Regions from separate parts of the Serratia sp. 25CWL12 genome, predicted to be linked through region 2. Evidence: riboswitches for the same ligand, from Rfam matches in the RefSeq annotation. Region 2 holds a riboswitch; the other holds the start of a gene.
The links. A riboswitch is a leader RNA that binds a small molecule or an ion and turns the genes downstream of it on or off. The one in region 2 is predicted to bind thiamine pyrophosphate.

Region 1 (7,448 bases), 1.1 Mb from region 2:
CACGGCAGCACAACCCACTTCCTCCAATCGTTTACATAAAACCGGATCGGCTCCGCAATAAGGCAGCACCACAAAGCCTTCTTTAACCAATATTTCTGCTGCCTTTAACGTTTCAATCGGGTCTGGCAATAAGTACTTCACATCTGGGTGGATCTCCAATTTTATCCACTGCGTACCCAGTGCTTCACGCGCCAGGCGGGCGGCAAAGATGGCTTCACCAGCACTTTTGGCACCCGAAGTATTAGGCAGTAACTTCACCCCTAATTGTTGCAAGGGTGCGAGAATCGCATCATTACCGCCACGTAGGTCAACACGTTTCATCGCCATGGTGACTAACTGTGACCCTGAGGCTTGCAAGGCTGACAGCATTAATGCTGGCGTGGCGAATTTACCGGTACCGGTAAACAGACGTGAAGTAAAAGTAGTATCGGCGATTTTCAACATGTCAGCCTCCGGCAATCGCTTGAAATAAGAGAATATCATCACCATCCTGCACATGATGAGTTGCCCAGTCAGTGTGCGGAATGATGGTCTGGTTTATCGCCAATGCGCAACCGGGTTGGTCATGTCCTAACTGTTCGAGCAATGCTTTAATGCTCAGTGGTTGTTCTATTTCCAACCGTTGTTCATTCAACATGATGTTCATGCGATGCCTCCGCAGATGCGACAATTGCTGGCCTTACTCAGTTGCAGAGTGCTCCAGCTTTGTTGTTTGCCATCAAACAAGCGGAGTTTACCGCTTAGGGAACAAGCTATGCCCACCAGCATTTTAATCGCCTCCAGTGCTTGAAGGGTGCCAATTACACCAACGACCGGACCGAGTACACCCGCAGTACGGCAGTTACGTTGAGGTTCACTTTGATCGGGATAGAGGCAGGCATAGCAGCCTTGATGATAGGGTGGTTCGATAATCAGCAACTGGCCGCTGAAGCCGACTGCGCTACCACTAATAAGAGGCACATTGGCGAGGATACAGGCTGCATTAACCGCATGGCGAGTTGCCATATTATCGCTGCAATCCAGTACCAGGTCGGCACGACTCACCGCCTGTTGTAGTGTGGGTCCTTGCAGGCGTTGTTCCAGAGCGATCGACTCCACTTGCGGGTTTAGCGCTTGCAAATGGTGTTGAGCCAGCTGTGCCTTGCTGGAAGCGATGTCACCGGTTCGATATAAAATTTGTCGCTGCAGATTGGTGAGATGCAGTTTGTCATCATCTGCCAGCAGGAGTGTGCCAACGCCAGCGGCAGCCAGATAGAGTGCAGCCGGGGAACCCAGCCCTCCCAATCCGACAATCAGTACCCTAGCCTGCTTCAGCTTCTCCTGACCCTCTGGGCCAATATCTTCCAACAACAGTTGGCGGCTGTAGCGTAGAAATTCTTGGTCATTGAGCATCGGGTGACTCCTTCCCTTCAATCAAGCGCAGTAATTGTGCGGTGGCGATGCGCCAGTCCGCGGCTTGTGTGATAGCACTGACCACGGCAACGCTACCCACACCACAGGCCAGAACCGCCGGAACGCGTTCAATACTGATCCCACCAATGGCCACGGTAGGGTAGTCTTGCAACCCGGCAACGTGGCGTTGTAGTTCTGCCAGACCTTGGGGCTCGGAGGGCATCTCTTTGGTCTGTGTCGGAAAAATATGACCCAGTGCAATATAAGAGGGTTTTACGGCTATGGCCCGGGCGAGTTCGTGATCATCATGGGTGGAAACCCCCAAACGTAACCCTGCTCGATGGATTGCCTGCAGGTCGGTGGTATTTAAATCCTCTTGTCCTAGATGAACGCCGTAGGCATGGTGCTTGATAGCGAGTTGCCAGTAATCGTTGATAAATAAGCGTGCCTGATAACGTTTACCGAGCGCGATGGCGGCAATAATATCCGCCTCCACCTGTTCATCGGCAAGATCCTTGATGCGTAATTGGATGGTGGTGACTCCGGCATCCAGTAGGCGGGCGATCCAGGCAACACTGTCGACTACCGGGTATAAGCCGAGTTTGTATGGCGTTGCGGGGAAGGGCGTCGTGATATCAGTCATTATCGCTCTCCTCCAGCAGATTGCTCGCACTATGGTAGAGCTCGTTGCCCCGGGAGCGGAATGCGGCCGACATCTTTTCCATGCCAGTCAGCTGTACTTCATCGGGATGGTTCGCCCCTTGTGTTACAGCATTTTGCGTTGCGGCATAGGCTCGCACTTCGTGGGATATCTTCATTGAACAGAACTTTGGCCCACACATGGAACAGAAATGGGCGATCTTGCCAGATGCCTGGGGCAGCGTTTCATCGTGATAGGAGCGGGCGGTCTGTGGATCCAATGCCAGATTGAACTGATCTTCCCAGCGGAATTCAAAACGTGCCTTGGACATGGCGTTATCACGGATCTGCGCACCAGGATGGCCTTTCGCCAAATCGGCGGCATGGGCGGCGATTTTGTAAGTAATTAGCCCCTGTTTCACATCTTCCTTGTTGGGTAAGCCGAGATGCTCTTTCGGTGTCACATAGCAGAGCATTGCGCAACCAAACCAGCCGATCATCGCCGCACCAATCCCCGAGGTGAAATGGTCATAACCCGGAGCAATGTCGGTGGTCAATGGCCCCAATGTATAGAAGGGGGCTTCAGAACAGGATTCCAGCTCTTCGGTCATGTTGCGCTGGATCCGTTGCATCGGCACATGACCTGGGCCTTCGATCATCACTTGGACATCATATTCCCAGGCAATTTTAGTGAGCTCCCCCAGCGTGTGCAGTTCGGCGAATTGGGCTTCGTCATTAGCATCTTGAATAGAGCCTGGACGCAAGCCATCACCCAGCGATAGTGAGACATCATAGGCGGCGCAAATCTGACAGATTTCACGGAAATGCTGATAGAGAAAGTTTTCCTGGTGATGGGATAGACACCACTTTGCCATGATCGACCCCCCACGGGAGACAATGCCGGTCAACCGTTTGGCGGTCATCGGTACGTAACGCAGCAACACGCCTGCATGGATAGTGAAGTAATCGACGCCTTGTTCCGCCTGTTCCACCAGGGTATCGCGGAAGATTTCCCAGTTTAGGTTTTCCGCTACACCATTCACTTTTTCCAGTGCCTGATAGATCGGCACGGTACCAATCGGCACCGGACTGTTACGCAGGATCCATTCGCGTGTTTCGTGGATATAGCGGCCAGTAGAGAGATCCATCACGGTATCGGCTCCCCAACGGGTTGACCACACCAACTTCTCTACTTCTTCTTCGATTGATGATGTAACGGCCGAATTGCCGATATTGGCATTCACTTTGACCAGAAAATTACGACCAATAATCATTGGCTCGGATTCAGGGTGGTTAATATTAGCGGGGATGATGGCTCGCCCGGCAGCCACTTCTTGGCGGACAAACTCGGGTGTAATGTTTTCCGGTAGGTTAGCTCCCCAACTTTGGCCCGGATGCTGTTGGCGTAGGACTTCGCTACAGATACGCTCGCGCCCCATGTTTTCACGGATGGCAATAAATTCCATTTCTGGTGTCACCATGCCGCTTCGCGCATAGTGCAACTGAGTGACGCACTTGCCCTTACACGCTTTACGTGGCTGAGGTAGGTGCTCGAAACGCAGGTGATTCAACCCGGCGTCGGCCAGCCGTTGTTGGGTAAACCCCGAACTGACGTGGCTTAGTGTTTCGGTATCTTCTCGTGCTGCAATCCAGCCAGCGCGTAGTTTTTTTAACCCCTGGTGGACATTAATGGTTGCCTGCGGATCACCATAGGGGCCTGCGGTGTCATACACCGGAATGGCTTCGTTCTGTTGATATTGAGGGTTGTCTTTAGTGCCGCCAATCAGCGTTGGGCTCAGCTGAATTTCACGCATCGGTACCTGAATATCGCTACGGGAACCGGCAAGATAGATACGGTGTGAGTTAGGGAAGGTGGTACCTTGTAAAGAATCAATAAACTGTTGTGCTTCATCGCGCTGTTCTTTACGGACACGTGGTTTATTTATGGTAGACATAGCAAATTCCTATCAGTGTGTTGATGTGTGGAAAATTGCTTGTCTGGAGCTTGGCGGGAGTAATGATATTGACTGGCAGCGAGTTAGCCCGCAAAGGGTGGGGCCGCTGCCAATAGATTACTCTTGTTCCCTTCGCGGGTATTAACCCGATCAGGTTCCGCGGATCCCGAATTAACGGTCTCAGCCTGGCTGATTTAATGAAGCAATCAGCGCTAGGCACTCCGACAAGATGTTGCCAGTATAAAAGGCTTAATAAAAACTACAAGCTAACGCGTCATCTTTTGCATTGCTACGGCTCAGTGCTGGTGGCGTCAGGATTGGTTTTGCTGCAAGATCTCCGCTGCCCGTAGAATTAATTGGTCCTCTAGTGCAAAACGTGATGCTAACGTTTCGCCGATATCTGATAACGCCTGGTTGAACTCCAGACAGAGATCTTGGTCGAGTTCAACCCCGCTGTAGCGATCATGAAATGCCATGATGGCTTCGGTATTGGCTTCCAACTTTGGATAGAACTTGGTGGTTAGTGCCATTTTCGGACTGGCGGAGCCTTCCACCTGTTTGATAATTTTGGCATAAACGTGAAAATGCCCCGCAGAGAGGTAGTCCAGCAGATTATGGTAAAAATTCTCCAGCGCTTTTTCATTTAACGGCGTAGGTTTTCCCTTACTCGGTTTGATACCGACTAAAGAATAATAGGCAACCAACAATTGCTCGCGGGCCTGTAGCCACTGATCGACTAACTGATTATTGCCACCAACGCGTTGAGTCAGGCTTTCCAATTGGTTGAGCATAGTTGACTCCGTGAGTAATCAAATTAAATTTTCTGTCACTATGCAGGCTGCTAGGGGCTGCAACTTGCATGAACTTGGGTTATAAACAGTAAGTTATTAAAAGGTGATAAGCCAATGACTAGCTTGCCAGTGACGCAGAGGTTGTGCAACAACATATGGAATTTGCATTAACAGGTAATGAACAGGGCTGGTGGATAGTCAGCCATGAAAGCAAAATCTGGTTACCAAAGGGTGAACTGCCGTTTGGTTCTGCAGCAATATTTTCATTGCATGGTCAATTGGCCCGTCAGATTGGCGAATGGGAGGGTGCCCCAGTGTGGTTGGTGCGTCAATCGATGCCGAGGGAGATGAACTCGGTGCGCCAATTGCTCGATCTTGATCGAGGTCTGTTTCAACTGGCTGGGCGGGGTGTGCAGTTGGCGGACTTTTATCGCTCACACCGTTTTTGTGGCTACTGTGGTCATAAAATGCATTTCAGCCGAAGTGAAAATGCTTGCCTTTGTGATCACTGCCGCGAGCGTTATTACCCGCAGATCGCCCCTTGCGTGATTGTTGCCATTCGCCGTGATGATGAAATCCTGCTGGCTCAACATGTGCGTCACCGTGGTGGTATACATACCGTGCTGGCGGGGTTTGTGGAGGTGGGGGAAACGCTGGAACAGGCGGTAGCACGGGAAGTGATGGAAGAGAGCAATATCGTTATCAAGAATTTGCGTTATGTCACCTCACAACCTTGGCCATTCCCTCATTCGTTGATGATGGCGTTTATGGCAGATTATCAGGCAGGGGAACTGCAGCATGACCCGAAAGAGCTACTCAATGCTGGCTGGTATCGTTATGACCAATTACCGCTGTTACCCCCGCCAGGTACTGTCGCGCGTCGCCTGATTGAAGATACGGTAGTGCTGTGTCGGGCAGAATAATAGCTGTCTTTATGATTTAAGTGCTCACGCCAACTTACCCAACCCAGTATACAATGGGGGTTGATGATGACGGGAACCAATAAGAAATGAATGATTTGAAAAATGATCGCTACCTGCGAGCCCTGCTGCGCCAACCCGTGGATGTCACACCAGTATGGATGATGCGTCAGGCTGGGCGTTATTTGCCAGAATATAAAGCCACGCGTGCTCAGGCCGGTGATTTTATGTCGTTGTGTAAAAATGCTGAGCTGGCTTGCGAGGTGACATTACAACCCTTACGTCGCTATGCGCTGGATGCCGCTATTCTGTTTTCTGATATTCTCACCATCCCTGATGCCATGGGGTTGGGGCTCTATTTTGAGGCGGGTGAGGGGCCCCGATTTACTTCGCCGATTGTCTGCCGGGCTGATGTAGAAAAGCTACCGCTGTGTGATCCAGAAGATGAGCTGGGTTATGTCATGAATGCGGTTCGTACCATTCGTCGTGAGTTGAAGGGAGCCGTACCGCTGATCGGTTTTTCTGGTAGCCCATGGACTTTGGCGAGCTATATGGTGGAGGGCGGGAGCAGTAAGGCATTCACTAAACTGAAGAAAATGATGTACGCCGAGCCACAGACGTTGCATCTATTACTGGATAAACTGGCGGACAGCGTCATTCTTTATCTCAATGCCCAGATTAAGGCCGGTGCCCAGTCTGTCATGGTGTTTGATACCTGGGGTGGGGTGCTGACCGGGCGTGATTACCGTGAGTTCTCGCTGCACTATATGCATAAAATTGTCGATGGCTTGTTGCGGGAAAACGAAGGTCGTCGTGTACCTGTCACTCTGTTTACCAAAGGGGGCGGGCAGTGGCTGGAAGCGATGGCCGCGACCGGTTGTGATGCCTTGGGCCTGGACTGGACGATAGATATTGCTGAGGCACGTCGCCGAGTGGGGCATCAGGTAGCTCTGCAAGGCAATATGGATCCTTCAATACTTTATGCTGCGCCAGAACGTATTGCGCAGGAAGTAGAAACCATTCTGGCAGGTTTCGGTGATGGTGACGGGCATGTATTTAATCTTGGGCATGGCATTCATCAGGATGTGCCACCGGCCCATGCGGGCGCCTTTGTTGAGGCGGTGCATGCACTTTCGGCTAAATACCATCGCTGAACGGTAAGGAAATGCGGTGATTGATACCTCAGCCCTGCGAGCCACACAGTTACAACATGCCGCAGAGGTGATTCGCTATGATGACTTTTTGCGTGATCCTCCGCTATTTATTGCGGGTGCAGATGTCGGTTTTGAGCATCAAGGTGCGGTGACGCGCGCTGCCATTGCTATTCTGCGCTATCCTTCTTTGGCGCTGGTGGAGTACCAGATTGCTCGTATCAACACCACCATGCCCTATATTCCGGGTTTTCTCTCTTTTCGTGAATATCCGGCATTGCTTGCTGCCTGGGAGCAGTTGCAACAGAAACCTGATCTGCTCTTTGTTGATGGTCATGGTATTTCACACCCAAGGCGTTTGGGGGTTGCCAGCCACTTTGGTTTGTTGGTCAACGTTCCAACTATTGGTGTGGCGAAAAAACGGTTGTGTGGCAGGTTTGAGCCCTTGGATACGGAAGTGGGAGCATTGGCTGCACTCGAGGACAAAGGGGAACAATTGGCGTGGGTATGGCGCAGTAAGGCGCGCTGTCAGCCATTGTTTATTTCTACCGGGCACCGTATCAGTACCGATAGCGCATTGACGTGGGTACAGCGATGTAG
Region 2 (7,448 bases):
GTAATTGATCCCAGGTAATTTCGGCGGTTTGAATGTCTTTCGGGATGTCGATCCATACTGGGCCCGGGCGACCAGACTCAGCGATGCGGAATGCATCACAGATTACCTGTGGCAATTCGCGGATATCACGGACCAAATAGTTATATTTGGTGATAGGGATAGAAATACCGTAGGTATCGACTTCCTGAAAGGCATCGGTGCCGATCATTGAGGAAGAAACCTGACCGGTGATACACACCAGCGGAATGGAGTCGAGTTTGGCATCCGCAATGGCTGTCACCAGATTGGTGGCACCAGGGCCACTAGAGGCGATACAGACCGCGGCTTTGCCATTAGCACGCGCCATGCCTTGCGCCATAAAGCCAGCGCCTTGCTCATGGCGTGCCAGAATATGCCGGATGCGCGTGCTCTGGCTGAGCGCATCATACAGCGGCAGTGCAGCACCGCCGGGAATACCGGCAATGGTGGTAATACCTTGACGTTCCAACAGATGAACGACCAACTCTGCGCCAGTTAAGCGCTGGCCTTGGTGAGGCGTGCCCGAAATTGCCATGTACCTATCCTTTTCTCAGGGCCGGTTCACATTCTGGGCAGGGGACTAAAACAAGAAACCCCGCCCGGTTTGCGCCGGCGGGGTTTGGGAATCGTTGTGTTGATTCGGACCCTACGGCGCACTGCCGACGACCACCACCACACACACGACGACCACCGCGGCTGGTAGCGCGGTTCTTAGTAGAGTCGAAGTCAGCGAGGATGTGATCACAGGGAACCTTATCATCATTAGTAAAAAACAGGATTTCATAAAACCATAAGTGAATTGTTCGCACAACAGATTTATCAACGCAGGAGAAAAAACGCGACTTGGATCACTACTTGGTGGTGATGCCTAATATCCTGGCCTCTGCGGAATGCCCTTCCACCAGCGCCTGAGTTGAGCCGTCATAATAAATATGGCCATCCACCACCAGCAAGGTACGTGGGGCGATGCGCATGGCATCTTCAATATTGTGCGACACCATCAATAGCGTGAGCTGGCGTTGCTGACAGACGTCTTGTAGTAATTGCAGCATTTCACTACGTAGCGCCGGGTCAAGGGCAGAAAACGGCTCATCAAGCAACAGGATCGGTTGTTGGCGCACCAGGCAGCGAGCCAGCGCAGTACGCTGCCGTTGTCCGCCGGAAAGTTGCGATGGCAGGCGTTGCAGTAGCTCCTCTAGCCCCACCTGTTGAGCGATCTGCGCCAACTGCTGTTTTTGCGCCTTATTTAACCGTAACCCCGGATCCAGCCCCAAACCGATATTTTGCATCACCGTCAGGTGAGCAAACAGATTGTTTTCTTGAAACAGCATTGATACCGGGCGTTTAGCCGGGGCGCTAGTGGTATGGTCATGACCATTGAGCAGCAGCTTGCCACTGGCCGCAGGAAGAAAACCGGCAATCAGATTAAGCAGGGTACTTTTGCCCGCCCCACTGGGGCCCAGCACGGCGACCCGCTCTCCCGGTTGTATGCGCAGGTCAAAACGCATCGGCAGGTGTTGATACAGATAAGTCAGTTTTTCAAGTGTCAGCATGGCGGCCTGGTAAGCGTTCAATCAAGGTAAATAGCAGGAAGCACAACAACAGTAACAACAGCGCAGTGACCGCACCATCATTATTCCGATAGGCACCAATCTGCTGATAAAGGTAAAACGGCAAAGTACGGAATTGTTCGTTACCGAATAAGGCGACCACCCCGAAATCACCAATTGACAATACACAGGCAAAAGCCAGCGCTTGCGTCAGGGGGCGCTTCAGGGCTTTCAGCTCAATCCAGCGTAGCCGTTGCCAGCCATGAATATCGAGTGACAAACAGAGCGGATTGTAACGTTCTGCCAGGTCACGCATCGGGTTTTCCAGCACTTTCAGCGCATAAGGCACCGCCATTAACGCATTAGTCAGTATCACCAACCCATAAGGGGAGTGGGGTAAGCCGATAGTATCGCTTAATAATAGGAAGAAGCCGGTAGCCAAGACGATCCCGGGCATTGCCAGGATCACCATACCACTGAGTTCCAGTGTCTGGCCCCAGGCCGCTTGGTGTCGTAATTTGAGTTCACGGCTGCTCCATAGCAACATCATGGTGAGCACCAGGCATAACAAGCCAGCGCCGATGGCAATACGCAATGAAGTGAACAGTGCCTGCCATAAGATGGGTTGTTGCAACACTTCAAGCAGCGCCTGGTTGGCACCATCGATAATAATCGCCAGCAGTGGAGGTAACAGCAGCAACAGGGCAGCGCTAATTAGCAGGGTATCGCTGATGCGTTGCCAAAGATTATCTTCTGGGTTGAACCAGCTTTGTGCTCGGGTATGGCCAACAGGTAATGGCTGGCTGAAGCGCTGGCAGAGTATGACCAATCCCAGGCAGAACCCCAGTTGGATTAATGCCAGTAGGGCCGCCCGGTTAAGATCATAGTCGTAACTTAATGCCTGATAAATCGCCAACTCGATGGTGGTAGCTTGTGGCCCACCACCTAATGACAGCACGGTGGCAAAACTGGCAAAACAGAGCATAAACACTAAAGCAGCACTGGGGAAAAGTTGGCGGCGAAGTGCTGGCCACTCGACAAAACGGAACTGCTGCCAGCCGTTCATGCCCAGTTGAGCGGCTAGCTGACGTTGTTCACTCGGAATGTTCTCCAACGCCTGGAGTAATAAACGGGTCGCCAGTGGCAGGTTAAAGAACACATGGGCCAGCAAAATACCTTGCAGCCCATAAGGTGAAAACTGGTAATCCACCCCTAGCCAGGCGCATAGGGCCGCCAACCAACCTTGCCGACCATACACGCTCAGTATGCCGAACACCGCCACCAACACTGGTAACACCAGGGTCATGGCGCATAGACGTAGCAGCAAATTGCGGCCTGGGAAGCGCCGACGATACAGTGCCCGGGCAAGCCAGATGGCGGGGAAAACAGAAAACAGGGCCGATAGCAGCGCCTGCCAAAAGGTGAAACGCACCACATGCCACAAATAACGGTCTTGCCACAAGTTAGGCCCGCTGCTTTCAGGGGCGTGCCGCCATAGAGAACCCATGGCGGCTAACGCGATAAGCAGGATCAGGCCTGCGGCGAGCAGACCAGGCCATAACCAGGCGGCGATCAGTGGCTGACGGCGGTTTGCCATGCCTGGACCCAGTTACCACGTTGCTGTGCTACTTCTTCTGAACTGAATTGCAAAGCGGTTTTCGGCACCATTATCTGTTCGAAATCCGCCGGGAGTGGCGTATTGGTGACCGGATACATCCAGTTACCCGTTGCGATGGTGTTTTGGAATGCCGGTGAAACCATAAATTGCATAAAGCGTTCTGCCAATTCAGGCTGCTTACTGGCTTTCAGCCGGCTCGCTACCTCCACTTGCAGATAGTGACCTTCACTAAAGTTTGCTGCGGCATACTGGTCTTTTTTCTCTTCGATCAGGTGATAGGCCGGGGAGGTGGTATAACTGAGCACCATATCACTTTCCCCTTTCAGGAACAGGCCATAGGCTTCGCTCCAGCCTTTGGTGACGGTGACGGTTTTCTTTGCCAATTGTTGCCAGGCTTGTGGTGCATCGTCTCCATAGACTTTCTGCATCCATAGCAGCAGTCCAAGCCCCGGGGTACTGGTGCGAGGATCCTGATAGATGATCTTCCAGGGCTGATCGCTACTCACCAGTTCTTTTAAGCTTTTCGGTGGGTTCTTCAGTTTGTTTTTGTCATAGACGAAAGCAAAATAGCCATAGTCATAAGGCACGAAAGTCTGGTCGTGCCAACCGTCTGGGATATTGAGCTTGCTGATGTCCACTTGGCTGGCGGTGAACAGACCGGTTTGCTGGGCGGCTTGTAGAAGATTGTTATCTAACCCCAGAACCACATCGGCGGCGCTGTTGCTACCTTCCATCTTCAGGCGATTAAGTAATGAAACGCCATCTTCCAGCGCGACGAATTTCAACTCACAATCACAATCTGCTTCAAACGCTTTTTTTACTGCTGGGCCAGGGCCCCAGTCGGCAGCGAAAGAATCATAGGTGTAGACCGTCAGTGTTGGCTTCGCCAAGGCTGGCATGGTTAATAACAGTAATAAACAAGGTAGGTATTTCTTGACCACTTTGCACTCCTGAAAAATAAGGGGCAAAGGTATCTGAGGGCGGGTTCACTAGCTTATTTCAAATTAACCAATAGCTTAGTCAGCATCTTGGCTAATTCAGGTGCTTACCTGTTGGTAGCCACTGGAAATTGATAGCAGAGCAACAACGCAGTACTCAAATCCCTCCGCCGGTATTGACCGGATCAGGTTCGACGGGTGTACTCTCAGCGGAAAAACTGGCTGTGCAGGTGTTGCATTGTATTGAGCAACACCCCGTTGGGCACAGTCCGTTGCGTTTCAGGCAACGATGGGGATTTTCCGCACCCCGTTGAGACGGCGCTATTGTAAAGGCTAATGGATGCGGGTGAAAGCCGATTATCCCATGTGCCGTAAAAGAACAGTTCCTTTGGGAGGGCGGTTAAACTTCGGGTGGTGCAAACCAGGCAGATTTAAAGTCAAACCAGCCCAGCGTATTCATTCGCACTCCGCGCATGCTGCATTGACCATGCAGTTGTAACCAGTGATGAAACAAAGGGTGCAACTGATGGCTGCTCACTAGCCGCTGGCTGAATTCTGCAATTGATAGGCGGTTATCTCGCCATAATAGGGCATTTTGTGCCATATCTTCATTCAGGCAATGCTGAATCAACGGTAATTCATACAGCGTAGCAAACAGGGAAAACTCCAGTGGTAGCGTAAAGTTGGCACTGCCCAGCCACAGGTCACTTTCTGCCTCGCCTTGATGCCAGGCGTCGTAGCTGATGGTTTGTACCTTGAGGGTGATGTGGTGTTCTGCCAGCAGCGACCCAATGGCTTGCTGGATGGCATGAAACTCGGAGTGTTCACCGTAGAAGGTCAGTGTCAGTGTGGTCAGGTTTGCTGGTTTTTGAGGGGGCTCGAAGGTGCGGTTATGCAACCAGCGTGGCAACATACCATAGGCCGGTGCCCAGTAACGTTGATAGATTGAACTTGCATGGTTAAGCAGTGCAATAGGGTTGAACAACGCACAGAGCCAATGGCGGATTTCGGCATCTGAAGCCAGAGGGGAGCGCTGATCAAACAGTAGAAAGTAGCAGCCTTCTTCTAGCCGGTTTTCCAGTTCATTTTTACCGCTATCATCCCCCTGTAGCTGTACACCGGGATGGATCAGTTCTTCTGCCACTTCCGGCAATAGCCAGATATTAACTTCATCGATAAGAGCGCGATAACCGAAATAGTCATCAAAAGCATGAATTTTCATCTGGCCGTGATGATTGCGCACCACCCGGTAAGGCCCGGTACCCACCGGATGGCGGGAAAAGTCTGGCAGACTTTGCCATTCCCGTGGCAGGATCATGGCGTGTACACTTCCCAGCAGCCAGGGCAGCCAATAGTCAGGGGTATGGAGATGGACATCAATAACATAAGGCGTAGGGGAAACTACCCGGTCAATATGTGAAAACAGGGGCTGAGAAATAAGACGGCTTAGCGAATAGGTGACATCCTCCATTTCCAGCTCGCGGCCATGATGAAAATGAATCGCCGGGCGCAGATAAAAACGCCAATGTAACGGGCTGATGGTTTGCCAATGATGTGAGAGGTCCGGTTCGAGTTCCCCATTTTCCTCATTTATGCGAGTTAACCCATTGAAAATCTGCCGGGCCAGATGGGTTTCCGAGCGGCGTAGCGCTGAACCGGGCAGCAGATTGTCAAGTTGGCGATAGTAGAGGACCCGCAAGATATGCTTACCTTGGCGGAAGCTGCGTCCTAACTGAGAGAGCAGCATCTGGCGAACCACATTTTTATCGCCCACCAGTTGCACCAGTTGATCGATGCGATCCTGTTCTAATAACTCTTCAGCTCGTTGTTGCTGTAAGGCCAGACCGGTGTAATGAAAATTTAAGCGTGAGCGTTTACCGCGCCCGGATTCGGCTTGCCAGCTCAGCCAGCCTTGTTGTTGCATGGTACTGAGTAGTGAACGGACATGGCGGCGTGAACAGCAGAGTACTTGTGCCAGTTCTTGCAGTGTGGTTTCAATAGATTGCCCGTGGCAGTGTTGCCATAGGCGAATAAACTGTTGTTGCAAGCGCGAAGTGGACATAAAAGAGGAACTCTCTGGGTGCAATTCGTCAATTTATCTTCCCCTATATTACGCTGATAATGTGGTTAGTTGAAACAGCGGAGGGAGATTGATGAACCTTTTTTTAGCCAAACAATTTTATCAGGGCTATTTCGCTAATATCGAACAACAGAAAGCAAATTGGCTGAAGGCGGTGCCGATGGAGGCGCGCTTGAATATCCTCGCCCACTTGTTGCAGTGGGATACCCCGTCACTGAATGATAAAGAGAGTCGCGGACGGTAACAGTTTCTGAGTAATGGTGTTTTTCACCAGCCAGTGGGGAGACTCACTGGTTTTTTTATTGTCCCCCAGCCGCCGCCATTCAAGCCGTATTCTCTTTTTCTTCCGTTTTAGAATGTAATCCTCTGATTTTTGCAACGCCAAAGATGACACGCGGCATAAATATTGTTGAGCTGGCTAGGGTATGGGAGAAAATAGGGGGGATGAAAAGTACAGGAAGTGTGACGGGGGATGTGTCACGCCACTGTTACTTCATGTATTTTATTGAGAAAGAGTCGCTTAACGCCCTAGAATAAAAGTGATTTAGCGCACGAATTATACGCAATTTACTATCTTGCTGCCAAGATGTTAATCAACCTATATTCCAGCTAATTTAAGTTGCCGGTAGCTAATACTCCAGCAGTTTGAAGCACGGCGGGGATAAAGAATGGATATGTTATGGATAAACTGACTCCCCCAAAGATTGTACCTTCTCTCTTTGCCGTTATTGTTGCTCTACTTATCTGGTTTGTGATCCCGGTACCTGAAGGGGTTGCTCCTAATGCTTGGCATCTGTTGGCATTATTTATTGGTACTATCATTGCCATCATTGGCAAGGCGATGCCCATTGGTGCGGTTTCCATCATTGCTATTGCGTTGGTGGCGCTGACTGGGGTGACTAACCCCGATAAGCCCGGGGCGGCATTGGATGATGCGCTGAGTGGTTTTTCCAATCAACTTATCTGGTTAATTGGCTTCTCGATGTTGATCTCTCTGAGCCTCAGTAAGACAGGCTTAGGGGCACGTATCGGCTATTACTTTATTTCTCTGTTTGGCAAAAAAACGCTGGGGATCGCCTATGCCTTAACCTTGGCAGAAACCGTTATTGCACCAGTAACACCAAGTAATACGGCGCGTGGTGGTGGGATTATCCACCCTATCATGAGGTCCATTGCCGACAGTTTTGGTTCTAAGCCAGAATTACAGACGTCTGGCAAGATTGGTCGTTATCTGGCGTTGGTGA

Region 1: it holds a riboswitch for thiamine pyrophosphate, as region 2 does, so the genes downstream of both, thiC (phosphomethylpyrimidine synthase ThiC) here and thiB (thiamine ABC transporter substrate binding subunit) in region 2, are expected to answer to the same signal.

The regions. Positions count from the first base shown of each region.
Region 1 covers NZ_CM147698.1:4,516,426-4,523,873, forward strand. Annotated here, with positions in the region: gene ACX9GV_RS19745 (thiazole synthase) at 1-444, opposite strand, end outside; gene thiS (sulfur carrier protein ThiS) at 446-646, opposite strand; gene ACX9GV_RS19755 (HesA/MoeB/ThiF family protein) at 643-1,392, opposite strand; gene thiE (thiamine phosphate synthase) at 1,382-2,035, opposite strand; gene thiC (phosphomethylpyrimidine synthase ThiC) at 2,028-3,986, opposite strand; TPP riboswitch at 4,097-4,220, opposite strand; gene ACX9GV_RS19770 (Rsd/AlgQ family anti-sigma factor) at 4,298-4,777, opposite strand; gene nudC (NAD(+) diphosphatase) at 4,933-5,700, shown strand; gene hemE (uroporphyrinogen decarboxylase) at 5,787-6,851, shown strand; partial or broken gene nfi (deoxyribonuclease V) at 6,871-7,448, shown strand, end outside.
Region 2 covers NZ_CM147698.1:3,448,346-3,455,793, reverse strand. Annotated here, with positions in the region: gene ilvB (acetolactate synthase large subunit) at 1-553, opposite strand, end outside; gene ivbL (ilvB operon leader peptide IvbL) at 665-778, opposite strand; gene thiQ (thiamine ABC transporter ATP-binding protein ThiQ) at 870-1,571, opposite strand; gene thiP (thiamine/thiamine pyrophosphate ABC transporter permease ThiP) at 1,558-3,165, opposite strand; gene thiB (thiamine ABC transporter substrate binding subunit) at 3,141-4,127, opposite strand; TPP riboswitch at 4,269-4,392, opposite strand; gene sgrR (HTH-type transcriptional regulator SgrR) at 4,525-6,186, opposite strand; gene sgrT (glucose uptake inhibitor SgrT) at 6,278-6,448, shown strand; gene ACX9GV_RS14880 (DASS family sodium-coupled anion symporter) at 6,884-7,448, shown strand, end outside.